DNA from 3 places in the Arthrobacter sp. BG3 genome. Region 3 is predicted to be linked to each of the others. Evidence: riboswitches for the same ligand, from Rfam matches in the RefSeq annotation. Region 3 holds a riboswitch; each other region holds the start of a gene.
What was found. A riboswitch is a leader RNA that binds a small molecule or an ion and turns the genes downstream of it on or off. The one in region 3 is predicted to bind S-adenosylmethionine.
Positions count from the first base shown of each region.

Region 1 (9,778 bases), 1.7 Mb from region 3:
CGGAGAACGCCGTCACCCACCCCTGGACCCGCTATGTGGCCATGGGGGACTCCTTCACGGAGGGCATCGGTGACCCCGAGCCTGCGAGTCCTGGCGGCCACCGTGGCTGGGCGGACCGGGTGGCCGAGGAGCTCAGCCGCGGCCACGAGGACTTTGCCTACGCCAACCTCGCCGTCCGGGGCCGCCTCCTGCAGCAGATCGTGGACCAGCAGCTGGCCCACTGCCTGTCCCTCCGGCCCGACCTCGTGACGCTGTCGGCCGGCGGAAACGACCTGATCCGCCCCGGCGGGGATCCGGATGCCCTGGCCGAAAAACTGGACTCGGTGGTGCAGATCCTCACTCTGGCCGGCGCCACGGTGGTCCTCTTCAACGGCCCCGACACCGGCTCGTCCGTGCTGGGCCGGGTGCGCAGCAAGGTGGCCATCTACAACGAGAACCTCCGCACCGTCGCGGCACGCCACGACGCCGTCATTGCGGACATGTGGTCCCTGCGGCAGCTGAACGATCCGCAGATGTGGGATGCGGACCGGCTGCACTTCTCGCCGCTGGGCCACCACACCATCGCGGCCATGGTCCTGGACTCCCTCAACGTCGAGCACACCCTGGAACCCCTCTCCCCCAAACCCCTGCCGCAGCGCAGCTGGCGCCAGGCGCGGTCCGGCGATCTGGTGTGGGCGCGCGAATACTTCGTGCCGTGGGTGGTCCGCCGGCTACGGAACCGGTCCTCCGGCGACGGCGTCACGGCCAAGCGTCCCCTCCCGGGGCCGGTCTTCGGCCCCGGGATGCCGCTGGGCTCGGGCGAGGGGCCGCCCGGCGCCGAAGAGCCCGTGCGCCCCTGAACGTCCTCACCGGGCCGCCCGGACCCAGGGCACGTGTCCCGGGGGTGCACGGTGGGGACGCCACGGAACAGGGCACGACGGGCGGGGTGCGGGCGTTAAGCTGGGAGGACACTTCCTGAGAGGCACGGTACCGTGAACAGTCTGTTCTTTTGGATCATCGTTTTGTCATTCCTGATCCCGATGGCGATGCGCTACTACAAGAAGTCGGTGCGCGGGCGGAACCAGAACCAAGGCGGCGTCCCGGACCAGTTCGGACAGTTCCCCGGCAACCCTCCCGGCGGCGGGGCCGGATACCCGGGCCAGCAGAACAAGCAGCCGCGCGACGGGTTCACCCAGCGGGACTATTACGGGGCATTCGGCGAGCTGGGGGCGCCCCAGCAGCCCGCGCCGCCGGCGAACCAGCCGTACCCGGGCCAGCCGTACCCGGGCCAGTCGTACCCCGGCCAGCAGCCCCCGGTCCCTTACGAAGACAGTCCGGGATACCCCGGCAACCGGCCCCAGGCTTTCCAGCCGCAGGCCGCACAGCAGCCCTCTGCCCCGGCGGTGCCCCCGCCGCCGTCGGCCCCGCAGGGCTTCCGTGCACGCAAGCTCGCGGAACTGGACCAGCGGTACAGCGACGGCGAGCTCACCATGGAGAATTACATGGCCCAGCGCGCGGAGATCATGAAGGGCTAACTCCCCCAAACCACCGCCACCACAAACAACGCGGGGTCACGTACCGCCCATAATCCGGTCACGGATGGGCTGTAAGTGACCCCGCGTTGTTTGTTGGGCGGGCGGGGTTGTGGGGGTCAGTCGACCTGGGGGAAGCCGAGGTCGATCACCGAGGTGGACGGATCCGGCCAGCGGGTGGTGACGACCTTGCCGCGGGTGTAGAAGCGGATGCTCTCGGGGCCGTACATGTGGGTGTCGCCGAAGAGCGAGTTCTTCCAGCCGCCGAAGGAGAAGCTCCCCACCGGAACCGGGATCGGCACGTTGACGCCCACCATGCCGGCCTCGACGTCGAACTCAAACTGCCGTGCGGCGCCGCCGTCGCGGGTAAAGATCGCCACGCCGTTGCCGAACTCGTTGTCGTTGACGAGCCTGACGGCGTCGGCGTAGGTTTCGACGCGGACCACGGAGAGGACCGGGCCGAAGATCTCGTCGTCGTAGACCTTCATGCCGGGCTTGACGTGGTCAACCAGGCTGACGCCGATGAAGAAGCCGTTGGAATCGAACTTCTGCTCCCGGCCGTCCACCACCACGGTGGCCCCCTCGCTGGCCGCGCCGGCGACATAGGAGGCGACCTTGTCCCGGTGCGCGGCGGTGATGAGCGGGCCCATCTGGGATGAGGGGTCCGTGCCGGGGCCGATCTTCAGGGTCCCCATCCGGGTGGTGATAGCGCCGACGAGTTCATCGGCGATGTTCCCGACCGCGACCAGGACGCTGACGGCCATGCAGCGCTCGCCGGCGGATCCGTAGGCGGCGGAGACAGCCGCGTCGGCGGCCATGTTCAGGTCCGCGTCCGGCAGGACCACCATGTGGTTCTTGGCGCCGCCCAGGGCCTGGACGCGCTTGCCGTGGTCGGCGGCGCGCTTGTAGATGGACTGGGCAATCGGCGTCGAACCGACGAAGCTGATGGCCTTGACGTCCGGGTGTTCCAGGAGCACGTCGACGGCTTCCTTGTCACCATGGACGACGTTGAGGACACCGGCGGGGAGGCCAGCCTCGGCGAAGACCTGGGCGATGAAGACGGCCGAGGACGGGTCCTTTTCGCTCGGCTTGAGCAGCACGGTGTTGCCGCAGGCCAGGGCGCTGCCGATCATCCACAGCGGCACCATGGCCGGGAAGTTGAACGGCGTGATGCAGGCGACCACCCCGACCGGCTGGCGCACCGAGTGGACGTCGACGCCGCCGGCCACCTGCTCGGAGCGCTCACCCTTGAGGGCGTGGGACAGGCCGGTGGCGAATTCGATATTCTCCAGGCCGCGGGTGATCTCGCCCTCGGCGTCGGAGAGGACCTTGCCGTGTTCGCTGGTCAGCAGGGCGGCCAGCTCGGGCCGGCGCTGCAGCAGCAGTTCGCGGACCTTGAAGAAAATGTTGGTGCGCTTGCCGAGGCTGGTGGCGCGCCAGCCGGGCAGGGCCGCGCGGGCGGCACGGATGGCCTCCTCGACACGGTCGGCGGAGGCGAGGGCAACTTCCTTTTCCTGCTCGCCGGTGGCCGGGTTGAAGACGGGGCCGTAGCGCTCGGCGTCGGAAATCAGGGCGCCGTTGATGAAGTGCGGGATGCGTTCCATGGGGGGTTCTCTTTCGTGGGGAGCTGTTGTGGGCAGCGGTGCGCGGCGTTTGCCTGCGCAGGGCCGTTGCGTGGCTGCGTTTGCCCGGCCGCGTTGGCTGGGAGGTGCCTACTTGCCGGTGTCCAGGGTGCCGTCGACCAGCTTGACGATCGCGGAGCAGTCCATGCCGGCGTTGCCGGAGTCGATGAGGCGCTGGAAGAGCTGCTGGACGTGCTCGCCGATTTCCAGCGGGGTGCCGGTGTCGCGTGCCGCGCTGATGGCGAGTCCGATGTCCTTGTTGGCCAGCTCGGTGGTGAAGGTCGGGGCGAAGTCGTTGTTGGAGGCCGCGGTGGGGACCACGCCGGCTACCGGGTACCAGGTGCGCAGCGCCCAGCTGTCGCCGGAGGAGACGGATGCGATGTCCCAGAAGACCTGCTTGTCCAACCCGAGCCGGTCCGCGAGGACGGCGCCTTCCGCGGTGGAGGCCAGGTTGATGAAAAGCATGAGGTTGTTGCAGATCTTTGCGGCCTGGCCGGTGGTGGCGCCGCCAGTGGGGATGATGTTGGCGGCCATCGGCTTGATGTACTCGGTGGCCTCGGCCACGGCGCCGGCTTCGCCGCCGATCATAAAGGTCAAGGTGGCGGCCTTCGCGCCGCTCATGCCGCCCGAGACCGGGGCGTCGACAAAGCGGAAGCCGGCGGCAGCCGCGGCGTCGTGTAGGGCCTGGGCGGAGGCGATGTCGATCGTGGAGGAGTCCACCAGCAGGGTCCGGGTGTCCGCGTGGGCCAGGACGCCGTCCTCGCCAAGGTAAACAGCGCGGGCGTGCTCGCCCTTGGGGAGCATGGTGAAGACGACGTCCGCACCGTCGACGGCGTCGGCGATGCTTGCTGCAGGCTTTACTCCGCCTGCTTCCGCGGCGGCGACGGCCTCGGCGTTGAGGTCGAACCCGCGGACATCGTGGCCGGATTTGGCGAGATTCACAGACATGGACCCGCCCATGTTCCCCAGTCCGATCCAAGCGATAACTGCCATGGCGTAAGCTCCTTTGCTTTGCTGCGCGTAGTGCTGTGGGTGCTGCTTTGCGGCGGCTTGTGTGCTGCCTGTGGTCCGGCCGTTCCGCCGGACTCTCCGGGTCAAGCATCACACCCTGCTACAGTGCAATCAAGGGAAAAAACTACAGATGGTATGTGCATGGATGCACATACCTGATTTCAGAGGAGTCATTGTGGACTTGCGGCGGCTTCCGAGTCCGGACGACCTGCTCATCCTGCTGACCGTGGCCCGGCTGGGCAGGTTCAATGCGGTGGCGGAAGCCCTCGGCACGACCCACACCACCATCTCCCGCCGGATCCTGGCGCTGGACAAACAGCTGGGCGGCCGGACGCTGGAACGGAGCCCGCACGGCTGGGAGCTGACGGACCTTGGCAACGAGGCCGTGGCAGCCGCCGAAGCGATCGAGGGCACCCTCGGGGCACTCACGAACCGGATCGCCCGGTCCGAAGATGTGCTGTCGGGGCTGGTCCGGATCAGCACCCCCGACGGCTTCGGCGCCGAGTTCGTCGCCCCGGCGCTGGTCCGGCTGCAGCGGGGCCACCCGCTGCTGAACGTTGAAATGCTCAGCGCCACCCGCAAGGTCAGCCAGAACCGGTCCGGGGTTGATCTCGAGGTGGTGGTGGGCAATCTGGACGTTAGCAACGCGCAGACCATCTTCCTGTCCAACTACTTCCTCCGGCTGTACGCCAGTCCGCAGTACGCCCGGGAGCATGGCCTGCCGGCGACGCTCGACGACGTCCGGCAGCACGGTTTTGTCTCTTACGTGGAGTCCGCACTGCAGGTCGCCGAGCTCGGCCACCGCTCCACCCAGCTTCCCGTCCCCCGCTCCAGCTTCCAGGCCACGAGCATCTTTGCCCAGCTCGAGGCTGTCCGGCGGGGTGCAGGGATCGGCCTGCTGCCCAACTTCCTGGCCGTCGGCGACCCCAATTTCGTGCCCGTGCTGCCGGACGACTTCCAGCGGCAGCTCCCGATCTGGGCGGCGGCACGCGCCGAATCGCTGCGTTCGGCCCCGGTGCAGGCGGTGCTCGGGGCGGTCCGGACGGAGATCTCCGAACGCCAGGATGTCCTCGCGGGCTGAGCCGAACACGCCGGCTGGGCCGTCCCGCCGGGATGGGCCGTCCCGCCGGGCTGGGCCGTCCCGCCGGGCTGGGCCACCCTAACAGCGACAGCCCGGGTCCCCGCACTGCAGGGACCCGGGCTGTCGCTCATCCGCTAATGATTCGTAGCGGGTGGATATTGCCAGTTACTTCTTGACTGCTATTTCTTGACTGCTACCTTGCTTGCGGCAAGGAGGTCGGCGGTGCCCTGGGCGTCGGCGGCGTCGACGTCGTGCAGCGAGACTCCGCGGGTTTCCTTGAGGAAGAACACGGCCACCATCGTGACCAGGCAGGCGCCGAGCAGGTAGATCGCCACCGGGGTGGAGGATTTGAACTGGCTCAGCAGGGCGACGGCGATGATCGGGGCCAGCGAGCCGGCGACGATCGAGGTGACCTGGTAGCCCAGGGAGACGCCGGAGTAGCGCATCCGGGTGGGGAACATTTCAGCCATGATGGCCGGCTGGCCGGCGTACATCAGGGCGTGGAAGAGCAGGCCGATGGTGACGGCGGCCAGGATGATGAAATCGTTCCCGGTGTCCATCATCGGGAACGCGAAGAAGCCCCAAGTGGCGCCCAGGACGGCACCGGCCATATAGACGGGCTTGCGGCCGAAGTGGTCGGACATGCGGCCGACCATCGGCACCACGCAGAAGTGGATGAAGTGCGCGATGAGCAGCAGGAGCAGGATCCGTGAGGTGTCGGTGTGGACCACTGTCTTGAGGTAGGTGATGGAGAACGTGACCACGAGGTAGTAAAGGATGTTCTCCGCGAAGCGCAGGCCCATGGCGGTGAAGACACCGCGGGGGTAGCGGCGGAAAACTTCCTTGACGCCGTAGCCCTTGTGGCCGGCGTCGACCTCTTTGCGGGCCTCCAGGAAGATGGGGGCGTCGCTGACCTTGGTGCGGATGTAGTAGCCCACGAGTACGATCACGGCGGAGAGCCAGAACGCCACACGCCAGCCCCAGGACAGGAAGTCCGCGGAGGAAAGCAGCGCGGAGAGGCCGAACAGCACCGCGGTGGCCAGGAGGTTGCCCAGCGGTACGGCCGACTGCGGCCAGCTGGCCCAGAAGCCGCGGGACTTGTTGGGGCTGTGCTCGGCGACGAGCAGGACGGCGCCGCCCCATTCACCGCCGACGGCGAAGCCCTGGGCGAAGCGCAGGAAGACCAGCAGCGCCGGAGCCCAGTAACCGATCTGCGCGAAGGTGGGCAGGCAGCCCATGAGGAAGGTGGAAACGCCGACCAGGATGATGCTCAGCTGCAGCAGCTGCTTGCGGCCGAACTTGTCGCCGAAGTGGCCAAAGACGATGCCGCCGATCGGGCGGGCGATGAAGCCAACAGCGTAGGTGAGGAAGGCGGCGAGGATGCCGTCCAGCTCGGTCCCCGAATTGGGGAAGAAGGCCTTGCCGAAAACAAGGGTGGCCGCGGAGGCATAGAGGAAGAACTCATACCATTCGACGACGGTGCCGGCCATGGAGGCCGCAACTACCTTCTTCAGGCCGGACGATTTGACGTCCGGCTCTTCTGCGCGCCTCGCGGCCGCGTTTTCCGTACTCATTGTGACTCCTTCGGTGTCTCCGTCGACACCCTATGGACCATTCGGGAGGAGGGCGCCTGTGATGTAAGACACGCGGCACCATTACCCACGAGTATGGTCCCATCCGGAGCGGGCCTCAACGGCCATTAGTGCAGGGGGCATCTGCAAAAATGCACACGGGACGCCGTTTCAGGCCGCAGGACTAGCCGAAGAAGTGCTGCCGGAGCTGGTCGTTGAGCTGGCCGATCTCGGTCAGGAAGCCGTCGTGCCCGATCGGCGCCTGGATGGTGTGCACCGCAACCTCGCCCGGCAGGGCATCGGCGAGCGCGTGGGACTGGGCCGGGAAGTACAGCCGGTCCGAGTCGACGGCCGCCACCAGGAACGCCGCGGTGGCCGGAGCCAGGGCCTCTGTGAGGGCGCCGCGGCCCCGGCAGATGTCGTGGCTCATGAGCGCCTCGGTGATGGCGATGTAGCTGTTGGCGTCGAAGCGGCGGACCAGTTTGTTGCCCTGGTGGTCGAGGTAGCTCTCCACCTGGTAGCGGCCGCGCCCGGCGAGGGATCCGGCTTCCAGCGGGGCCTCGGAGGCCTGGGCGTTCCGGCCGAAGCGTCCGTCTAGCTCTGCCGCCGAGCGGTAGGTGATGTGCGCTATCCGCCGGGCCAGGGCCAGCCCGGCTTCCGGTTCGGGTCCGCCGTAGTAGTCCCCGCCGTTGAAGTTCGGGTCCTGCCGGATGGCCAGCGTCTGGGCCTGGGCGAAGGCAATCTGTTCGGCGGTGCTGCTGGCTCCGACCGAAATCACGGCGCAGCGCTGGACCCGTTCCGGGTAGCTGACGGCCCATTCCAGGGCACGCGCCCCACCCAGGGACCCCCCCAGCACGGCGTACCAGCTGCGGACGCCCAGGGCGTCCGCCAGTCGTGCTTCGGCTTCGGTCGTGTCCCGGAGCGTGACAAGCGGGAACCGTGAGCCCCAGGGCTTTCCGTCCGGCGCCGTCGACGAGGGGCCCGTGGAGCCGTAGCAGCCGCCAAGGATATTGATCGAGACGACGAAGTACTTGTCCGTGTCCACCGGCGCGCCGGGACCGGCGAGCTGCTCCCACCAGCCCGGCTCCTCGGTGGCGCCCCGCGTGACGTGGGTATCCCCCGTCAGCGCGTGCTCGATCAGCACGGCGTTGGAGCGGTCCGCGTTGAGCGTCCCCCACGTCTCGTAGCCGAGGGTGACGTCAGGCAGCCGGGCGCCGGACTCGAGCTCCAGGTCGCCGATCCGGAGGTACCGGACCGTACCATCCGGGACAGTGCCGCCCGGGTCAGCGGCGTCCGGACCACCTGGGGCGGAGGCATCGGCGTGGGAGGTTTTGCTTACAGGTGCACCCTGGCGGGTGACGGCAATCGTCATCTGAGGACCTAACTTCGCGCTTGCCCGCCGACAGCTGACCGGCAGGCCAGGTCTTCACCCGGGGCACCCCGCCGCAAAAGGAGGGTTGCCGGCCAGCAAGCCGGGGCTGTCGCTGGCACTCATGACCTTCACTGAGTGTACGAAATGCGGCGCCCCGGTGGCGAAGATTGTGACGCCCGTATGACTCCCCGGGTCAAACCAGCGCGCCGGCCCCGACACCCCGGCGCCCGGCAGTGCGGCCGGGGGCGCCGGGCGTCGGGGCGCTCAGGCGGTCTTGGCCGCGCGGAATCCGGCGTCAAGGTCGGCGAGGATGTCGTCGATGTGCTCCAGGCCCACCGAGAGCCGCACCAGGCCGGGATTCACGCCGGCAACGGCCTGCTGCTCCGGGGAGAGCTGGCTGTGCGTGGTCGACGCCGGGTGGATGACGAGGGAGCGCACGTCGCCGATGTTCGCCACGTGCGAGTGCAGCTCGAGGGCGTCAACGAAGCGCTTTCCGGCCTCGGCTCCGCCGGCGAGATTGAAGGACACGACGGCGCCGGTCCCCTTCGGGCCGTACTTGCGGCCGCGCTCGTACCAGGGGCTGGAGGGCAGCCCCGCGTAGGCGACGGATTCGACGTCGTCCCTCGCCTCGAGCCATTCGGCCACCCTGATGGCGTTGGCGACGTGCCGCTCCATGCGCAGGCTCAGGGTCTCGATGCCCTGGGCGATGAGGAAGGCGTTGAACGGGGACACCGCCGAGCCGAGGTCACGCAGCAACTGGACGCGCGCCTTGAGGATGTAGGAGAGGTTGGCGCCGAGGGCACCGTCCGCGCCGAGGTCCCGGGCGTACACCAGGCCGTTGTAGGTGGGGTCCGGGGTGTTGAAGCCGGGGAAACGCTCCGGGTCCTTGCCGAAGTCGAAGTTGCCGGAGTCCACGATCACGCCCGCGATCGCGGCGCCGTGGCCGCCAAGGTACTTGGTGGCGGAGTGCACCACGATGTCCGCACCCCACTCGATCGGCCGGATCAGGAAGGGGGTGGAGAGGGTGTTGTCCACGATCAGCGGGACGCCGGCCTCGTGCGCAACCTGCGAGATGCCCTCGATGTCCAGCACGTCCTGGCGGGGGTTGGAGACCACTTCGCCGAAGAACAGCTTGGTGTTCGGCTGCACGGCGTCACGCCACTGGGCCAGGTTGTCCGGGTCCTCCACGAAGGTGACGGTGATGCCGAACTTCTTTAGGGTGTGCGCGAGCAGGTTGTAGGTGCCGCCGTAGAGGCTGGGGCTGGCCACCACGTGGTCACCGGCCTCGGCGACGTTGAGGATCGCGAAGGTCTCCGCGGCCTGGCCGGAGCTCAGCAGCAGCGCCGCGAGTCCGCCCTCCAGGCTGGCCACCCGCTGTTCGACGGCGTCCTGGGTGGGGTTGCCGATCCGGGTGTAGATGGGAGCCAGTTCGGCAAGGGCGAAGCGGTTGGCGGCGCTTTCCGCGCTGGGGAAGACGAACGACGTCGTCTGGTAGATCGGCAGCGAGCGGGCGCCGGTGGCGCTGTCCGGCTCCTGGCCGGCATGGATCTGGCGGGTTTCGAAAGACCAGGCATTGGACATCTGGAGGCTCCTTTTAGGGACTGGGCACA
Region 1 covers NZ_CM155270.1:742,148-751,925, forward strand. The annotation lists gene AC1MFL_RS03390 (SGNH/GDSL hydrolase family protein) at 1-839, shown strand, start outside; gene AC1MFL_RS03395 (hypothetical protein) at 972-1,514, shown strand; gene AC1MFL_RS03400 (CoA-acylating methylmalonate-semialdehyde dehydrogenase) at 1,631-3,115, opposite strand; gene mmsB (3-hydroxyisobutyrate dehydrogenase) at 3,224-4,126, opposite strand; gene AC1MFL_RS03410 (LysR family transcriptional regulator) at 4,326-5,225, shown strand; gene AC1MFL_RS03415 (MFS transporter) at 5,405-6,799, opposite strand; gene metX (homoserine O-acetyltransferase MetX) at 6,981-8,168, opposite strand; SAM riboswitch class IV at 8,180-8,295, opposite strand; gene AC1MFL_RS03425 (bifunctional o-acetylhomoserine/o-acetylserine sulfhydrylase) at 8,433-9,749, opposite strand.
Region 1: linked by a shared signal. The riboswitch ahead of metX (homoserine O-acetyltransferase MetX) and the one ahead of AC1MFL_RS15685 (aminotransferase class V-fold PLP-dependent enzyme) in region 3 are both predicted to bind S-adenosylmethionine.

Region 2 (9,778 bases), 1.9 Mb from region 3:
GGCTGCCGGGACGTCCGCCGGTGACGGGCGGGCAGGCCGCGGGGCCGTATCGGGCATCTTGTCGGCGGTCTGGAAGATGGTGCCCACAGAATGGCTGAACGTCTCGCCGAAGTTCCCGCTGGAGGCGGCCACGGCGCCCGCCCCAAGAGTCATTGCACCCAGCACGGCGCCACCGACGATTGCGAGCCTGCGCTTCCGGCCGCGGTGCTCGGCCAGGCTCGTGACGCCAGCCGGAAGAGTTTCGTCGACGGAATCCGGCGCGGAGGCGGCGGAACCATAGCTGCCGGCGGCCAGCAGCGCCGCGAGATCGGCGCGGGGCGCGGGGGCCTCGTCAGGGACCAGCGCGCGGAGCTCTTCGAGTGAGCTGCGGAGCTCGGCGGCTGCTTCGAGGCCGGAATCACGGAGCATCGCCTGGATGCCGCCATCCTGCTGGGGTTCGCGGGTTCCGGTCATGATGCTGCGTGGTCCTTTTCGGTGACGAGTTCGCGCAGGGCACTGAGCCCGCGTCGTTGAAGCTGTTTGATGGCGCCCGGCGACTTGTCCATGATGCCGGCCACCTGTTCGATGGATAGGTCCGCGACGATCCGCAGGACCAGTACTGCCCGCTGCTCCTCATTGAGCCGGGAAAGGGAATCTGTCACGCCGCCCAGCGAGCCGAGGACCTCGTCCTCGGCGGAAGGGGCGTACCGGGTGTCATCACGGGGGTCGTATTCGGCCAGGTAAGGCGTGCGTTCTGCCCGGCGGTGATGGTCGACCAGCCGCGCGTGGGCGACGGAGAAAATGAAGGTCCGCAAACCGTTGTGGCCGCCGGTGACCTTGGCCAGTTTCGGCAGGACATCGACGAAGACGTCCTGGGTGAGCGCTTCGGCGTCGTCCACTCCGCGGGCCCGGAAGTAGCCGAGGACGGCGGGTGAAATGACCGTGTAGACAGCGTTGAATCCTGACGGCTCGCCAGCGAATGCTGCTGACAATTCGTCATCGCTTAGCTGTTCTGCCAAGAGGCTGTCCTTCCGGTTACTGCTGGGGTGCGGCCTGGGCAAGTCTAGCGGCCGCACCCCCGGGTGCCTCCGAGGAGGCGTGTACTGCCTACTTGTTGATCTCAGGCTTCTCGTCCGACGGCAGGGCCGGGACGGCGGGGACGGCCGGGGTAGCCGGAACGGCGGGGACATCCTTGGCGCCGGGGACAGCGGGGACGGCAGGAACGGCGACGGTCACGCCGGCGTGCGCCTTGGCCTCGGCTGCGCCCTTGGCATTGGCGGCACCGTCGACGGAAGCGCCATCCTTGTCAGCTTCGAGGGAGCCCTCTGCGGATCCTTCGGTGCCCTCAACGCTGACGTCGCCCTCGGCGGAGTCGTCAACGGACGGGGATGCCGGGACGGCGGGGACGGCCGGCTGGGAGGGAAGGTCGGGCGTCGCCGGGACCGCAGGGGTTGCCGGGACGGCGGGCGTAGCGGGGCTCACTTCAGCCTGCTGGGTGTTCGAAACCTGGGCCGCGTTGGCCAGGCCGATGCCGGAGAACCCTCCGACGGCGAGAATAGCGGCGCCGACAGCAATCTTGGTGGTCTTGCTAACACTCTTCATAAGAAACGTACATCCTTTGGTTTTGGGTGAAAGCCGGCTGCGGCCCGATGGAGGCTGGCAGCAGCCCGCGCGTTCAGTGAAAGGCCGGCCGGCGCAGCTTGGGGGCATGCGCCGGCCTGCACTTACAGTGGAAGACCGGCCGGAAACCTGGTGGGGGGTCCATGCTCCGGCGGCGCTTACAAAGGAGTAATCGCTGGGGTGCCCCGAAAGGTTACGCACCGATCGGAAGTTTCTTTTTCCTCGGGACGAGCAACGGCGGCGGGCCACCCTTCCAGGTGACCCGCCGCCGTCGGGCGCCGCGATGAATGCGTCAGTCAGTATCAGTCATTGATCAGATCGTTGATCACGATCGTCTGGTCGCGGTCCGGGCCGACACCGATCGCGGAGAACCGCGTGCCGGAGAGCTTCTCGAGTGCCAGCACGTAGTTCTTGGCGTTCTCCGGGAGGTCTTCCAGGGTGCGGGCACCGGTGATGTCCTCAGTCCAGCCTTCGAAGTACTCGAAGATCGGCTTGGCGTGGTGGAACTCGGTCTGCGTCATCGGCATTTCGTCGTGCCGGACGCCATCAACGTCGTAGGCCACGCAGACCGGGATCTGCTCGATGCCCGTGAGCACGTCCAGCTTGGTGACGAAGTAGTCGGTGAAGCCGTTGACGCGGGAGGCGTGGCGCGCCAGCACGGCGTCGTACCAGCCGCAGCGGCGCGGCCGGCCGGTGTTGACGCCGAACTCCCCGCCGGTCTTCTGCAGGTACATGCCCATCTCATCGAACAGTTCCGTGGGGAACGGTCCTGCGCCTACACGGGTGGTGTAGGCCTTGATGATGCCGATGGAGCGCGAGATCCGGGTGGGGCCGATGCCCGAGCCCACGGAGGCGCCGCCGGCGGTCGGGTTCGAGGAGGTCACGAAGGGGTAGGTGCCGTGGTCAACGTCGAGGAACGTGGCCTGGCCGCCCTCCATGAGGACCACCTTGCCCTCGTCCAGGGCGGTGTTCAGGACAAAAGTGCTGTCGATGACCAGCGGGCGGAGGCGCTCGGCGAAGGACAGGAAGTACTCCACGATCTCGTCCACCTCGATGTCCCGGCGGTTGTAGACCTTCACCAGCAGTTCGTTCTTCTGGCGCAGCGAGCCTTCGACCTTCTGGCGCAGGATGGAGGCGTCAAAGACGTCCTGGACCCGGATGCCGAGGCGGGCCACCTTGTCCATGTAGGCCGGGCCGATCCCGCGGCCGGTGGTGCCGATGGCGCGGCTGCCGAGGAACCGCTCGGTGACCTTGTCCAGGACCTGGTGGTAGGGCGCCACGAGGTGGGCGTTGGCGGAGACCCGCAGCTTGGAGGTGTCGGCGCCGCGGGCTTCCAGGCCGTCGATCTCCTGGAACAGCGCCTCGAGGTTCACCACGCAGCCGTTGCCGATAATCGGAACCGCGTTGGGGCTCAGGATGCCGGCCGGAAGGAGCTTGAGCTCATACTTCTCACCGCCTACGACGACGGTGTGCCCGGCATTGTTGCCGCCGTTGGGCTTGACGACGTAGTCGACTCGGCCACCAAGCAGGTCAGTGGCCTTACCTTTGCCTTCGTCGCCCCATTGGGCTCCGACGATCACGATTGCTGGCATGGGATCCTCCCCCATTCGTTCGGGCCAAAGTCCGTGTGATTCACCAGGGTGGTCACCGGAGCTCAGCGCCGTTCATGAGAACGCCCCGGATCTACCGCTGTGCTCTTACCATCAACGCCAGAGTCCGGGGCTCTTACCACCCAAGTTTAGCCGATCGCGGTGGCGTCGACTCATTTGACCATCCAATGGACTTCCCGCCGGCTGCGCGGGGACCTGGCGGGGGCGGCTGGGCCGGGAGGAGGCGGGGCGGCTGGGCCGGGACCCGGTGTCCAGCACGCGGAACTTCGCCGGATGGGCTTGCGCGGGGGCGCCCGGTCGAATTAGGTGGGAGGTGACCATCCCGAGCGGCCGAGGGACCTGGACCGTTGACGCCGCAGCAACCCTGCCCGTACGCAGCACTGTGACGGCCAAGGTGCTACCGCCAGGACCGATGGAAAGGAAGCGCCCCCATGCAGCAGAACACCGACCATATCCGCGCCACCCATGCAGGCTCATTGCCCCGCACCCCCGAGCTCATCGCGGCGAACGAGGCCAAGGAAACAGAAGGCATCACCCCCGAGTTCCTGGACCTGCTGGAAACGTCCGTGGTGGACATCGTCCGGCGCCAGAAAGACCTCGGCATTGATATCCCCAACGACGGCGAATATGGGCACACGATGTCCAGCTCGGTGGACTATGGCGCCTGGTGGAACTACTCCTTCAGCCGGCTCGGCGGCCTCGAGCCGACGGATGTGGACCGCTGGGCTGACGCTGCAGTGCACCGCTCCACACCCGGCAACATCGTGCTGACCTCCTTCCCGGACCGGCGCGACCGGCAGAAGTTCAACGAGGCCTACAACGACCCGTCCTCCGGAATCCTGGCGCACCGCAAAAGTGTCACCCAGCCGAAAATCGCCGGCCCGCTGAGCTACACCGGGCAGGACCTTGTGGGCTCGGACATCGCCAACCTCAGGACCGGCCTGGCCGCCGCCGGCCTGGCCGAGGGCTTCGTCGCCTCGCTGTCCCCGGGCTCCTGCGCCCGCGTCGCCAACGAGTACTACAAGACGGATGAGGAACTCCTCTACGCCTGCGCCGACGCCATGCGGGAGGAGTACAAGGCCATCATCGACGCCGGGCTCACGGTCCAGCTGGACGATCCGTCGCTGGCCGAAAGCTGGGACCAGATCAACCCGGAACCGAGCCTGGCCGACTATCTCAAATTCATCCAGCTCAGGGTTGAGGCGACCAACTGGGCGCTCCGCGACCTGCCGCAGGACCAGATCCGGCTGCACGTCTGCTGGGGTTCCTGGCACGGCCCGCACACCACGGACATCCCGTTCGCGGACATTGTCGGTTCCGTCCTGCAGATCAATGCGGGCGGCTACTCCTTCGAGGCCGCCAACGTCCGCCACGAGCATGAATGGCGCGTCTGGGAGGACACCAAGCTCCCCGACGGAAAAGTCATCATCCCCGGCGTCGTTTCCCACGCCACCAACGTCGTCGAGCACCCGGACCTGGTGGCTGACCGGATCGTACGCTTCGCCGAACTGGTGGGCCGGGAAAATGTGATTGCATCCACAGATTGCGGTCTGGGCGGCCGGGTGCACCCCCAAATTGCCTTTGCCAAGCTGGAATCCTTGGGAGAGGGCGCCCGCCGCGCCACCGCGCGGCTCTGGTAGCGGCCGCTCCGCGGGAACGGCATTTCGCGGGGCTTGATAGACTAGTAAGGATCGACCAGGAATCGGTCCACACCACATTTTCAAACCACACCGTACTTAACGTGCCCCGGTGCTCGGCGTGCCCACGTACGGTCTGGCAGCTTCACCAAAACCCGCAGGAGACTCAGCAATATATGACAGCCTTGGCCACTGAAAATTCCCGCGAACAGCTTCTGAGCCGCCGCTACGAACCTAGCGTCGCGGCCGTCAACGAGCTGTGCGACACGCTGCAGGCAACCAAAGCTGGCATGAATGTCCCGTATGTAGACCCGATGCACGACGTTGACGAGTGCCGCATCATCAGCCTCTTCTCCAACATCGGAACCGAGGACGAGTCAGGTTTCATCACCGCCGGCGACGAAGAAGCCGCCACCCGCCTGCTCGGCGTCCAGTGGAAGCTGGGCCTGCGCCCGGAGTTCGTGATGCCGTGGAACGTGCACCCCTGGTACGTCCCGGGCGAGCCGAACGGCAAGTTCACGCCGGACCAGATTTCCGCCGGCCTGAAGCCGCTGCTGAAGTTTCTCGCCGTCGTGCCCCGCGCCTCAGTGATCGTGGCCCACGGAACCGAAGCCAACCGCCTCGCTAACCTGCTCCTCAAGACCGAGGTGCCGATGATCTGGCGCCGCGGCCTCAAGACCTACAAGGTCCGCTCGCTCAGCGGCCGCGCCTTCGCCGGCACCCCTGCCCGCCAGGAGCAGTACCTCGAAGAAATGGGCACCGTCTACGCGGACGCCATGGCGCGCACCGGTCTGGCCAAGACCAGCTAGTCCGCACCCACCCGCGTCGACGACGGCGGGCGCCCACCTTCCGGTGGACGCCCGCCGTCGCACTTTAACCAGCAACGCGGGGTCACTTACGGTCCATCCCAGGGTGTGGAATGGACCGTAAGTGACCCCGCGTTGTGGTTGGTTAGCGGTTCTCGGCTTCGATGGCTGCCTTGGCGGCGGGATCGGAGTCCTTGAGGAACTTCTCGATCCGCTCCGGTTCCTCGGCCTCGCTGATGGCCGCGGAGGCGCGGCCCAGTGAATACAGGGCGCGCAGGAAGCCGCGGTTGGGTTCGTGCTCCCACGGGATGGGCCCGAAGCCGCGCCAGCCGTTGCGGCGCAGCGAGTCCAGGCCGCGGTGGTAGCCGACGCGGGAGTAGGCGTAGGAGTCGATGGTCCGGCCCTCTTTCCACGCTTCCTCGGCCAGCACGGCCCAGAGCAGCGAGGAGGTCGGGTTCTTTTCCACTAGGTCCAGGGCTTCCTGGCCCGCGTCCAGTGCTGCGTAGACCTCGGTCTCGGCAGGCAGGAGCGTGGGCTCAGGGCCCATCAGGTTCTTGCGGAACTCGTCCGACATCCTTAGAACGTCTTGCCGGTGGAGCCGAGCTGCTGGGCAGCCTCGACGACGCGGGCCGCGAGGCCGGCTTCGGCGGAGGCGCCCCAGACGCGGGGATCGTAGAGCTTCTTGTTGCCGACTTCGCCGTCGACCTTCAGCACGCCGTCGTAGTTGCGGAACATGTGGTCCACCACCGGGCGGGTGTAGGCGTACTGGGTGTCAGTGTCGATGTTCATCTTGATCACGCCGTAGGAGACCGCGTCGGCGATCTCCTTTTCGGACGAGCCGGAGCCGCCGTGGAAGACCAGGTCGAACGGGTTGGCCTTGCCGATCTTGGCGCCGACCTGCTCCTGGATGTCCTTGAGGATCTCCGGGCGGAGCTTGACGCCGCCGGGCTTGTAGACGCCGTGCACGTTGCCGAAGGTCAGCGCCGTGATGTAGCGGCCGTTCTCGCCGGAGCCGAGGGCTTCGATGGTGGCCAGGGCGTCCTCGACGGTCGTGTACAGCTTCTCGTTGATGGCGTTCTCGACGCCGTCTTCCTCGCCGCCGACGGTGCCGATCTCGACCTCGAGGATCATCCGGGCGGCAGCGGTGCGCTCCAGCAGTTCCCGGGCGATCCGCAGGTTCTCCGGCAGGGTCTCGGCGGAACCGTCCCACATGTGGGAGTTGAAGAGCGGGTTGCGGCCGGCCTTGACCTCGGCCTCGGAGGCTGCCAGCAGCGGCAGGACGAAGCCCTCGAGCTTGTCCTTCGGGCAGTGGTCCGTGTGCAGGGCGACGTTGACGCCGTAGTTCTTGGCGACTTCGCGGGCGAACGCGGCGAAGCCGAGAGAGCCGGCAACCATGTCCTTGGTGGAGGCGCCGGACCAGTAGGCGGCGCCGCCGGTGGAGACCTGGACGATGCCGTCGGATTCGGCTTCGGCGAAGCCGCGCAGGGCTGCGTTAAGGGTCTGGGAGGAGGTGACGTTCACGGCGGGGAACGCGAAGCCGCCCGTCTTAGCGCGGTCGATCATCTCGGAGTAGATCTCTGGGGTTGCAATGGGCATGCTGACTCCTAAAGTGAGTTTCGTCTGCGGGCTGGGCTCACCCTGGAGTGAACCTCGTCGGCTAGGAACCATCCTAGCCATTACTGCGCCGGGGGCAGTGTTTCCGGTCACTCGCGCCTGTAATATCCGGCTTCGCCCGGGTTCCCGGCAGGTTCCGCCGCGGTTCCCGGCGGGATCGCGCAGGCAAGGCCGCGGACGCGCTAACCCGGGAGCTGGCTGAAGACGTGCCGGCGGATCCAGGCGTGCATCGCGATGGCCGCGGCCGAGGCGGCGTTGATCGACCGGGTGGAGCCGAACTGCTCGATCGACAAGGTGTCCACCGCCGCTTCGTGGACCTCGGGGGACAGCCCCGGGCCCTCCTGGCCGAACACCAGCACGCAGTCCCTGGGCAGTTCGTAGGTCTCCAGCGGCACGGAGTCCGGGAAGATGTCGATCCCGATGATCGCGAGTCCCTCCCCCTGCGCCCAGGCCACGAAGTCCGCGACGGTGGGGTGGTGGCGGATGTGCTGGTAGCGGTCGGTGACCATGGCCCCGCGGCGGTTCCACCGGCGTCGTCCGATGATGTGGACTTCCTTGGCGAGGAACGCGTTGGCGGTGCGCACGACGGTGCCGATGTTCATGTCGTGCTGCCAGTTTTCAATCGCGATGTGGAAGTTGTGGCGCCTGGAGTCGAGGTCCGCCACGATCGCCTCGTGCTTCCAGTACCGGTATTTGTCGACCACGTTGCGCCGGTCGCCGTCCGCCAGGAGGTCCGGATCCCAGTGCTCCCCCTGCGGCAGTTCGCCTTCCCAGGGCCCGACGCCGACCTCCGCCTTGGGCTCCGCATCGGCCTCCGTCCCGGCAGCTGCCCCGGCCGCCGTCCCCACCTCTTTTGCGGTCAGGCTGCCGGAAAGGGTTTCGCTGGGTATCTCGGGTTCAGTCACGCCTCAACATTAGACTGGGACTGGCATCGGCACATTATCGGCGGAGGACAGCATGGCGGAGCAGCAGGAAGACCACAGGGACAACGCGGACCAAGTGCGTTCAACAAAATCCGTGTACCGCAGCGGCCAGGAGATTGAGTGCTGGCTGACTGACATGGATGGTGTCCTGGTCCACGAAAACCAGCCCATCCCGGGCGCCGCTGAACTCATCCAGCGCTGGGTGGACACCTCCAAGCGCTTCCTCGTCCTGACCAACAACTCCATCTTCACGCCGCGGGACCTCGCCGCACGGCTGAAGAGCTCGGGCCTGGAAATTCCCGAGGAGAATATCTGGACCTCGGCCCTGGCCACCGCGCAGTTCCTCAAGGACCAGGTCCGCGGCTCGGATTCGGGCAACCGCGCCTACACGATCGGCGAGGCGGGCCTCACGACGGCGCTGCACGAGGCCGGCTTTATCCTCACCGACCAGGATCCGGACTTTGTGGTGCTCGGCGAGACCCGGACCTACTCCTTTGAAGCGATCACCATGGCCATCCGGCTGATCCTGGGCGGCGCGAGGTTCATCGCGACCAACCCGGACGCCACCGGGCCCTCGAAGGACGGGCCGATGCCTGCCACCGGCGCCATCGCGGCGCTCATCACGAAGGCGACCGGGCGGGAGCCCTACATTGTGGGCAAGCCGAACCCGATGATGTTCCGCTCGGCCATGAACCAGATCGACGCGCATTCGGAAACCACCGCCATGATCGGTGACCGGATGGACACCGACATCATCGCCGGCATGGAAGCGGGGCTGCACACGGTGCTGGTGCTCAGCGGCATCACCCATAAGGACGACATCGCCGCGTACCCGTTCCGGCCCAACCAGATCCTGAACTCCGTAGCGGACCTGAAGAACCAGATCTAGGACCGCGCATCAGATGGCGGTTTTTTTGCCTCCGCCGGAGGGCAGCGGGAAGAGTTCGTCCTCGAGTTCCTCGATGATCGGCCGGTAGACGAAGGGACTCCAGCCCGGGCTGGCGTGTGCCGGCCGGGCGCCGTCGGTCCGCAGGGAGTCCGAGGCCATGTTGTCCTTGAAGGTCAGCGACCAGGAGTCCCGGGCGCTCTCGTAGTCCACGGTCCGGTCGCGGGGGTTGCCGATGAAGGCCATCCGGGTCCCGCCCAGCTTTCCCGCGAAACGGGTGGCGTCGAAGTGGTAGATGTAGGCGGACTCGGACTGGATCAGCACGCTGGAGGGGGCGATCGGCGAGAGCTGTTCCATCGTCTGGTCCAGGACCTGACCCCAGCTGCGCTCGTCCTTGTTCAGCATCCGCTCGCCCAGTTCGTAGCCGCCGCGCAGCACCGAGGGGAACCGGAAGCCGCTCTCGTACAGGAACACCACCCCTTCAAACCAGCTTTGGTCCAGCACGTCGTGCTTGCTGTAGGGGCTGGAATCCAGCAGGATGAAGGCCACCTCAATGCCGTGGAGCTCCCGGAGCCGGGCGGCGGCCTGGGTTGCCACCATTCCGCCGAAGCTGTGGCCATAGAAGTAGAACTTGGTGAGCTGGTGGGCCCGCGCGTGCTCCACGATGGCGATCACGATCTGGTCGATGTCGATGCCCACGTTG
Region 2 covers NZ_CM155270.1:1,636,582-1,646,359, forward strand. The annotation lists gene AC1MFL_RS07185 (hypothetical protein) at 1-453, opposite strand, end outside; gene AC1MFL_RS07190 (RNA polymerase sigma factor) at 450-998, opposite strand; gene AC1MFL_RS07195 (hypothetical protein) at 1,087-1,581, opposite strand; gene AC1MFL_RS07200 (adenylosuccinate synthase) at 1,902-3,191, opposite strand; SAM riboswitch class I at 3,524-3,628, shown strand; gene AC1MFL_RS07205 (cobalamin-independent methionine synthase II family protein) at 3,641-4,849, shown strand; gene AC1MFL_RS07210 (uracil-DNA glycosylase family protein) at 5,023-5,655, shown strand; gene AC1MFL_RS07215 (DUF3151 domain-containing protein) at 5,798-6,226, opposite strand; gene fbaA (class II fructose-bisphosphate aldolase) at 6,229-7,248, opposite strand; gene AC1MFL_RS07225 (TrmH family RNA methyltransferase) at 7,449-8,114, opposite strand; gene AC1MFL_RS07230 (HAD-IIA family hydrolase) at 8,224-9,078, shown strand; gene AC1MFL_RS07235 (thioesterase domain-containing protein) at 9,088-9,778, opposite strand, start outside.
Region 2: linked by a shared signal. The riboswitch ahead of AC1MFL_RS07205 (cobalamin-independent methionine synthase II family protein) and the one ahead of AC1MFL_RS15685 (aminotransferase class V-fold PLP-dependent enzyme) in region 3 are both predicted to bind S-adenosylmethionine.

Region 3 (9,778 bases):
ACGGTCTCCGGCTCGGTCCTGGCCGACGGGACGTCCGGGAATTTGTCCGTGAACACCGTCAGCGGCGAAGTGATCGCCCGCAACCACCACGGCGTGCTGACGGCCAAGAGCGTCTCGGGCGAGGTCACCGCCTCCGGCGACTTCAGCAACATCCGCGCCAACACCGTCAGCGGGGATCTCAGCTTCGACCTGCACAGTTTCACCCAGGACTTTGGCGCGAATTCCGTCTCGGGTGATGTCACCATCCGCCTCCCGCACGACGTCGGCGTGGACATCATCGCCAAGTCCGCCAGCGGCGCCGTCGTCATTGACGACCAGCGGTACAACCAGCCCGGCGGCACCGTGCAGACCATTGCCGGACCCGACACCCAGCTTATGTTGGTCCGGACCAACTCCGTCTCGGGGAAGACCTCGATCTTCCACGGCCGGCCGGGCGCGGACCCCCACCAGGGTCTCTGATGCCTCCGGTCTTTGCCCACGGGGCGCTCCGGCTCTATCTGCTCGCACTGCTGGAGACGGGTCCGAAGCACGGCTACGAACTCATCAAGGCACTCAGCGAACGCTTCGGCGGCACCTACTCCCCCAGTGCCGGAACCATCTATCCGCGGCTCGGCAAGCTCGAGGAGGAAGGGCTCGTCGCCACCCACACCGAAGGCAGGCGAACCTATTACAGCATCACCCCGGCAGGACTCGTGGAGCTGAACAGCCGGCGGGACGAACTTGCCGGCGTCGAAAACGACATCTCCGCATCAGTGCGGCGGCTCGCTGACAACCTGCGGCAGGACATCAAAGTCAACATGCGCGGACTGCGCGCGGACCTCGCCGCAACGGCCGAGGCTGCCCGGTCGTCCGCCCGGGCCGCCGGATCGACGGTCGCCTCCCTGGCGGGCCAGCGATACTCGCAGGAGAGCGATGGCCGGCTCCGGGAGGCAGAGATGCTCGTGCAGGCCTTCCGCGACGACATCCGCGTGGAACTGCGGCGCCACGGCGGCCGGCATCCGATCACCCCGGTGACACTGGAAACAGTCAAAACGGTACTGGACCAGGCCCGGATCTCCATCCGGAATTCCCTGGAGTGACTCGCCCCGCCGCGGTTGTCCGCTCTCATTGTCCGTGGTTGTTCCTGGTTGTCCGTGGTTGTCCCTCTGGGGGCTTCCCGCCCCGCCGGTTCGCGGCGGGTGCCCCGATGTGGGAGACTTGAGGGCAGCTCTTTTGAGTACCAAAAATTAAGGAGGCCAGCTATGAGCAAACGTGCACGTAAACGTCGTGACCGTAAGCGTGGCGGCGCGAACCACGGCAAGCGCCCCAACGCCTAAGCAAAGCTTGGAATGACGAATGACCCCGGAAACCTCACGGTTTCCGGGGTCATTCGTTTTGGACCATGAAGCTGGGGCGCCTCGGGCGGGTCAGGCCTCAACCGGGTTGCTGGAGTGGATCCGGTCCAGGATCGCATTCTTGAGGTTCGCCGGGGCGGCCTCGGTGCAGGAACGCTTCACCATGACGCGGATCACACATTCGAGGTCGTACTGCTCGAAGCATTCCGGGCACCCGTCCAGGTGGTCCTTGATCTCGGCGATGTCATCGTGGGTGAGGGCACCATCGAGATACTCGTAGATCCGTTGCATCCGGGCGTCGTCGCAGTCGCCCAGTCCCTGGCAGTCGCTCATTTCCTGTTCTCCTGTTTTTTGCTTCCGGCCGCTGTGGTGGTTTCTGCGGCCCTGAATCCGCGCTCGGCGGCATAGTCGGCGAGCATGTCCCGCAGCATCTTCCGGCCCCGGTGCAGGCGGGACATGACGGTCCCGATCGGGGTGTTCATGATGTCTGAAATTTCCTTGTACGCGAATCCCTCGACGTCGGCGAAGTACACCGCCAACCGGAATTCCTCCGGAATGGCCTGCAGGGCCCGCTTCACGTCCGAATCCGGCAGGTGGTCCAGCGCCTCGGCCTCCGCCGAACGAAGTCCGGACGAGGTGTGCGACTCCGCCCGGGCGAGCTGCCAGTCCTCGATGGTGTCCGAGTTCGACTGGAGCGGCTCGCGTTGCCGCTTGCGGTAGAGGTTGATGTAAGTGTTGGTCAGGATGCGGTACAGCCAGGCTTTTAGGTTGGTGCCCGGCTTGTACTGGTGGAAGGCGGAGAACGCCTTCGTGTAGGCCTCCTGGACCAGATCCTCGGCATCAGCGGGATTCCGGGCCATCCGCATGGCTGCGGAGTACAGCTGGTCCACGTACTGCATGGCATCGCGTTCGAACCGTGCCCGGCGTTCCTCCGTGGATTCGGTCGCAACATCCAGCGCCTGCCCGTCCACGATCGTCTCCTGGGCGGCGGCATCCTGCGCCGCGTCGGTGCCGGCCGCCCCGACCGCACCAGGTTCCAGGGCAGGACGGGAGAGTGCGCCGGCAGGGCCGGCAGCAGATGACTTGGCGGGCGTGGCGCCGTTTCCGGCTGCCTCGTGCATGGCCGCAACGGCCGGGTCCATGGTGCTCATTGCCTTCAAGTCTACTGTCACCTTCCGGCGGGCGTCCGTCATTGCCGGCACCATTCCCCGCTGCAGGGCCGCGGTCCATGCCGGGAGTTGCCCCGTGTCCAACACGTGAATGTCCTTTACGGGAATGTCCCTCACCAGAATCAAATCTCCGCCTTCCTGCGCCACGCCGAAGTAGTCCAGCCGTGCCGCTGTGTTCCAGTCCACCGTCCGGGCTGAGCCGAGCCAGAATCCGGCCGCAAATGAACGGCCGGGACCTGTCATTCACAACCCGGCCCGGCAGGCAAATATTCCGCAAAAGTGCAAGACTAGAACCGGTTCTCCCGCTCTGATTGCGCGGTTCGTCCATCCAGGAGGAAATTCATGTCGTTTGTCCGCTTTCTCGCCCGGCCCATGCTCGCCTCCAGTTTCGTCCTTGCAGGCATGGACAAGCTCAAGAACGCGGATGACACTGCGACGCAGCTGTCACCCCTGCTGCGGCGCGCGGCCGAATCCCTGCCGTTCCAGACCAACGAGAAGGTGCTGGCCCGCGTTATCGGCGGCACCCAGGTCGGGGCCGGCGTGTGCCTCGCGCTGGGCAAATTCTCGCGGCTGGCAGCCACTGTGCTCGCCGTCATCTCGGGCCTGAACGGCTACGTGGAATGGCGCAGCGCGGACATCACGTCCAAGGCGGGCCGCGACGCCCGGCGCAAGCAGCTGTTGAAGAACGTTTCCCTGACCGGCGGAGTCCTGCTGGCCTCGGTCGACACCAACGGCCGGCCCAGCCTGGCCTGGCGCGCCGAGCACCTCGCCGCGGACGCCAAGAAGAACGCCGGCCACCTCGCTGCCGACGTCAGGAAGACCACCGGCAAGCAGCTGAAGAAGGCCGACAAGGCCGTACGCAAAGCCGTGGACCACACCGTGGGAGCCTAAGGCAGCAATGACAGGCACCACCCCCGCCGCAGCACGCCCCTCTGTTCCGGCCCGCAGCTCTCAGCCCTGGCAGGCGCCCTTCGCCGGACAGCCCGTCGACGCCACGGTCACCGTTCCGGGATCGAAGTCCCTGACCAACCGGTACCTCGTGCTCGCCGCCCTCGCCGACGGGCCGTCGCGGCTGCGGGCTCCGCTGCATTCCCGGGACTCGGCCCTGATGATCGAGGCGCTGCAGCAGCTCGGGGCCACCATCACGGAAGTCCCGGGCGAGGGCGCCTTTGGTCCCGACCTGGCGGTCACGCCCCTCGACCCGCGCGCCGCCGAGGCACGGTCCGCGGTCGATTGCGGGCTGGCCGGGACAGTCATGCGGTTCGTCCCGCCCGTCGCGGCACTGCGCCACGGAGTGACGCTCTTCGACGGTGACCCGCATGCGCGCAAACGCCCGATGGGTCCCATCATCGAGGCGCTGACCGGGCTGGGCGTCTCCGTCAGCGCACCCGACGGCGGCCCGGTGTCCTCGCTGCCGTTCGCGGTCGAAGGCACGGGCGAGGTGCGGGGCGGCCACCTCGTCATCGATGCCAGCGCTTCCTCCCAGTTCGTCTCCGCCCTGCTCCTGGCCGGAGCACGCTTCACCGAAGGTCTCCATCTGGAGCACGTCGGCCAGCCCGTGCCGAGCCTGGACCACATCAACATGACCGTCGCCGTGCTCCGCGGCGTGGGCGTGGCCGTCGATGACTCGGTGCCGAACCACTGGGTTGTCTCCCCCGGGGCCATCCGCGCCTTTGACCTCAGGATGGAACAGGACCTCTCCAATGCGGGGCCGTTCCTCGCGGCGGCCCTGGCCACCCGCGGCACGGTCCGCATCCCCAACTGGCCGGCCCCGACCACCCAGGTGGGTGATCTGTGGCGCAGCATCCTCACCACCATGGGGGCGACAGTCACGCTCGCGGACGGAACCCTGACCGTGACCGGCGGCCCGGAGATCAAGGGCGCGGACTTCGACGGGACCAGCGAACTTGCCCCCACCGTCGCCGCACTCTGCGCCCTTGCCACCGGCCCGTCGCGGCTGGGCGGCATCGCCCACCTCCGCGGGCACGAAACAGACCGGCTTGCCGCCCTCGTCGCCGAAATCAACCGCCTGGGCGGTGACGCGGAGGAGACGCCCGACGGTCTCATCATCCGTCCCGTGCCACTACACGGCGGAGTCGTCCACAGCTACGCCGACCACCGGATGGCCACGGCAGGCGCCATCCTGGGCCTGGCAGTGCCCGGCATCGAGGTCGAGGACATTGAGACCACGGCCAAGACCATGCCGGACTTCCCGCGGCTCTGGGAGGCCATGCTCGCGCAGGGCACCGCCGGAAGTGCAGCCCCCACAGGCCCGACCCCCGCAGACAAGGACGCCTCAGGTGGCACGCAGCACTGACTCCTGGGACGAATCCGACGTCCGGATCCGCCCCAATAAGAAGGGCACCCGTCCCCGTACCAAGGACCGGCCCGCCTACGACGACGCCGTCACCGGACGGATCATCACCGTTGACCGCGGACGCTACACCGCCGTCGTCGCCGAAGGCACGCCCGAGGAACGCAAAATCATCGCCGCCCGGGCCCGGGAACTGCGCCGGAACCCGGTCGTGGCCGGCGACTTCGTCTCCCTCGTCGGGGACGTCAGCGGCGAACCAGACACCCTGGCCCGGCTGGTCAAGATCCAGGACCGCAGGACCCTGCTGCGGCGCAGCGCCGATGACACGGACCCGATCGAGCGCGCCGTCGTCGCCAATGCCGACACGCTGGTGATCGTGGTGGCGGCCGCCAATCCGGAGCCCCGGACCGGGTTCATCGACCGCGCCCTCGTGGCCGCGTACGACGCCGGAATCGAGCCGCTGCTGCTTGTCACCAAGGCCGACGTCAAGGACCCTGCGGAGCTGCTGTCCAACTACCAGCACCTTGACTTCCCGGTGATCATCTCCAAGACAGCGGATTCGGCCGCCTCGGGCATCGATGCCCGCTCGGACGACGGGCTGTCGGCCCGGCTGGACAAGGACGCCGTCTCCCAGCTGCGCGCCCACCTCGACGGGAAGGTCACCGTCATGCTGGGCCACTCCGGCGTCGGCAAATCCACCATGGTCAACGCGCTCACCGGCGCCGAGCGCGCCACCGGCGGAGTCAACGCAGTGACCGGGCGCGGCCGCCACACCTCCTCCTCCGCGCTGGCCCTCAAGGTCAACGATGCGCCGCCGGGCAGCTGGATCATCGACACCCCCGGCATCCGCTCCTTCGGACTGGCCCATGTGGACCCCGACCGGATCCTGCGGTCCTTCCCGGACCTCGAGCCCGGGACCGACGACTGCGAGCGGGGCTGCAAGCACGATTCCAGCGCCGTCAACTGCGGCGTGGACGCCTGGGTCGCCGCCGGCCATGCGGGGGAATCCGGCCCGGCCCGGCTCGCCTCTCTCCGCCGCCTGCTGGGGACGGACCCGCGGATGGAAGCGCAGGACGTCAAGGAACTGGGCACCGTCTCCTGACCCTGCCGCCCGGACCGGCGATTGCCGTGCTTCGGGCGGCCTCCGGCGGCGCAGCATCCCGCCTCCCGCCCCGCCGCCCGCTTTGGCGGTAGTTTGGAACCATGAGTCAACCAGCTTCAAGCTACAACGATGACCTGCGCCTCGCCCATGTACTGGCAGATTCCGTAGATTCCCAGACCATGAGCCGCTTCAAGGCGCTCGATCTTCGGATCGAGACGAAGCCGGACCTGACGCCGGTGACGGACGCGGACAAGTCGGCCGAGGAAGCCATCCGCGGCCAGCTCTCCCGCTCCCGCCCGCGCGACGCCGTACTCGGCGAGGAGTTTGGCAGTTCCGGCCACGGCTCCCGCCGCTGGATCATTGACCCGATCGACGGGACCAAGAACTTCGTCCGCGGCGTCCCCGTCTGGGCCACCCTGATCGCCCTCGTCGACGAAGGCGAGCCGGTCGTCGGTGTAGTGAGCGCCCCGGCACTCGGGAAGCGCTGGTGGGCCGCGAAGGGCGCCGGGGCCTACATGGGCCGGTCGCTGGCGGCCGCCACCCGGCTGAGGGTCTCCAACGTTTCCAAGCTCTCGGACGCATCGCTGTCCTACTCCAGCCTGGGCGGCTGGAAGCAGCGCGGCAACCTCGACGAGTTCCTGGGCCTGACCGAGGAGGTCTGGCGCACCCGCGCCTACGGCGATTTCTGGTCCTACTGCCTCGTGGCCGAAGGCGCCGTCGACATCGCCTGCGAGCCGGAACTGAATCTCTACGACATGGCCGCGCTGGTCCCGATCGTGACCGAGGCCGGCGGACGCTTCACCTCCCTCGAAGGAGAAGACGGACCCTTCGGCGGCAACGCCCTGGCCACCAACTCCATCCTGCACTCGGAGGTCCTGAAGCGGCTCAATCCGGGGCTGGACGACCTGCTGTAGGCATTCCCGGGCGCCGCGGGCGCACCCCGCGGCGCGTGCCGTAACAAAGCGCTTCATAAAAGGCCCTTCCCTTTTCCGCTCCCGCGCAGATGTCCTAGGCTCGAAGCAGGTCACGAGTGCCAGCGCTAAACCCCGGTTTGCTGGCCGGCAACCCTCCATTCGCGGTGGGGTGCCCCGGGTGACGACCTGGCCGGTCCGGAACGGACCCGGCAAGCGCGGATCCCCGGTGCGTGGGGTCCTTTTCGAGCGAGGTCCCATGACAACTGCCACTTTTCCTGCTGCCACTTTTCCTGCCACTTCCGGACGCCAGGCCGGCGCCAGCCGCGCCGTTCCGGAGGCGAGGTTCGCCGTCGCCCGCCGGCCCCTGGCCGCCGTGTCCGGCGCCGAGATCCAGGCACCGCTGATCCAGGGCGGCAGCGTCCGCTACGCCAACCTGGATTACGGCGCCTCCGCCCCCGCCCTGTCCGTGGTCTCGGCTTACCTCAACGAGATCCTGCCGTTCTACGCCAGTGTCCACCGCGGCGCCGGTTATGCCTCCCAGATCAGCACCTCGGTCTACGAGAACGCCCGCAGCATTGTCCGCGGCTTCGTGGGCGGCCGGGCGGACGATTCGGTGATCTTCACCCGGAACACCACCGATTCCCTGAACCTGCTGGCCGGTTGCCTGCCCGTCGTCGACGGCGTGCACACCGGCGAGGTGCTCTATCTCGACATCGAACACCACGCCAACCTCCTGCCGTGGCAGGGCGTGCCGCACCGCAGTGTCATCGCCGCCCCCACCCTCGCGGCCACGCTGGAACTCCTCCGCGGGGAGCTCGCCTATGGCGGCGTCAGCCTGCTCGCCGTCACGGGCGCCTCCAACGTCACCGGGGAGATCCTGCCGATCCGGGCGCTGGCCGCCCTCGCCCACGAATACGGCGCCAGGATCGTCGTCGACGCCGCACAGCTGGCCCCGCACCGGCGGATCGACATCGCCGCGGACGACGTCGACTATCTCGCCTTTTCCGGGCACAAGCTCTATGCCCCGTTCGGCGCCGGCGTGCTGATCGGCCGTTCCGACTGGCTCGACGCCGGCACGCCGCACCTGGCCGGCGGCGGAGCGGTACAGGATGCGCGGATCGATGCGGTCAGCTGGACCACCGGCCCGGCACGGCACGAGGGCGGTTCCCCGAATGTCCTGGGCGCCGCCACCCTGGCCCGCGCCACGCAGGTGATCGCCGGGCTGGACGTGCAAGAGTGGCACGCGCACGAAAACGCCATCCGGTCCTTCCTCGTCGAGGGACTCGCCCGCATCGAGGGCGTCACCGTCCACCAGATCTTCTCGGACAGCGCCTCGTTCGATGCGCCGGCAGGAACCGGTCCGGACGCGGGGCCGGGCACCGGCACCATCGGCGTCGTGAACTTCTCGCTGGAGGGCTACGACGCAGGCCTGGTGGCGGCCTACCTGTCCGCTGAACACGGCATCGGGCTGCGCGACGGCCGTTTCTGCGCGCATCCCCTGCTCCGGCGGCTCGGGCTGCCCTCGGGATCACTGCGGGCCAGCTTCGGCCTGGGTTCCCGGCTGGAGGACGCCGAGCGGCTGCTCGCCGGGGTCCGGGAACTGCTCCGGTCCGGCCTCGGCTGGGACTACGTGGTGGACGCCGGACGCTGGGTGCCGTCCAACGACACCCGCAGCTACCCGCACTGGGCTCCCAACACACCGGGCACTGCCGGCGCGGCCCCCTGCACGCTGGGGTAGCCCCGCGGCGGAGGACCCGGACAGCGGCGCCCCGTCCCGCGTGCGGTAAATTCGAAAGGTACCCACCCGGACCTGCCGAAGGAGATCGCACGTGGCACGCGGCGGACCAAAACTGCACAGTGGCCCCAAACTGCATCACGAGCGGCGCCAGGAGCTGGGGCAAAGCTTCCGCGATGGCGGGGAACACTACGAACGCGTCCGCCCGGGCTACCCCGGGGATTCGGCCGACTGGCTGATTCCCGCCGGAGCCAGGGACGCCGCGGACGTCGGCGCCGGAACCGGGAAGTTCACGGCGCTGCTGGTCGCCCGCGGCCTGCACACAGTAGCGGTGGACCCCTCCGCCGACATGCTGGACCAGCTGCGCAGGACGCTCCCCGGCGTCACCGCCGTCGAGGGCACCGCAGAGCACACCGGGCTGCCCGCCGCGGCGTTCGACCTCGTCACCGTCGCCCAGGCCTGGCATTGGTGCGATCCCCTCCCGGCCAGCACGGAGATCGCCAGGATCCTGCGCCCCCACGGCGTCCTGGGGCTGGTCTGGAACCAGCTGGACACGTCCGTCCCCTGGGTGCACCGGCTCTCGCGCATCATGCATGCCGGCGATGTGCACAAGCCGCACTTCAAACCGCCGCTGGGTCCGGAATTCACGGGACTGGAGAGCCACCTCAGCCGCTGGGAGGACCCGGTGCGCGCCGGGGACATCCTGGAGCTCACCAAGTCCCGCAGCTATTACCTGGCGGCCGGTGAGGCGACCCGCGCCAAGGTGCTGGGCAACCTCGACTGGTACCTGCACGAGCATCTGGGTCACGGCCCCGACGACATCCTCCCGCTCCCCTACCTGACGCAGAGCTGGCGGGCCGTCCGGGCCTGACCCCGGCAGGTCCGCCCTGCAGGCCGGCCGGCCCTACCCTCGACGTTGCCCGGAACGGCCCGTTGGCTTATGGTTTCGGTATGCCTAATAATTATTTGTAGGCTATTGAAAACTCCGGTGCCGGCGTGGACCAGCCGCCACCGGCAGCGTCGTCGTCGACGCGCCAACCCCAGGGGAGCCCACCGTGCTGGACGTAACAGGCCACGAACCGCCGGCGCCGGACGCGGCCGTCCGGCGGATACCCGGTGGCCGCCGCGCCATGATCGGCCTGCTGGGTCCGGCGTTCGTCGCCGCGATCGCCTACGTCGACCCCGGCAACGTCGCGGCAAACCTCACGGC
Region 3 covers NZ_CM155270.1:3,492,418-3,502,195, reverse strand. The annotation lists gene AC1MFL_RS15730 (DUF4097 family beta strand repeat-containing protein) at 1-459, shown strand, start outside; gene AC1MFL_RS15725 (PadR family transcriptional regulator) at 459-1,079, shown strand; gene AC1MFL_RS15720 (50S ribosomal protein bL37) at 1,242-1,316, shown strand; gene rsrA (mycothiol system anti-sigma-R factor) at 1,407-1,667, opposite strand; gene AC1MFL_RS15710 (sigma-70 family RNA polymerase sigma factor) at 1,664-2,485, opposite strand; gene AC1MFL_RS15705 (DoxX family protein) at 2,846-3,394, shown strand; gene aroA (3-phosphoshikimate 1-carboxyvinyltransferase) at 3,402-4,820, shown strand; gene rsgA (ribosome small subunit-dependent GTPase A) at 4,804-5,919, shown strand; gene hisN (histidinol-phosphatase) at 6,021-6,833, shown strand; SAM riboswitch class IV at 6,942-7,055, shown strand; gene AC1MFL_RS15685 (aminotransferase class V-fold PLP-dependent enzyme) at 7,090-8,571, shown strand; gene AC1MFL_RS15680 (class I SAM-dependent methyltransferase) at 8,663-9,439, shown strand; gene AC1MFL_RS15675 (Nramp family divalent metal transporter) at 9,699-9,778, shown strand, end outside.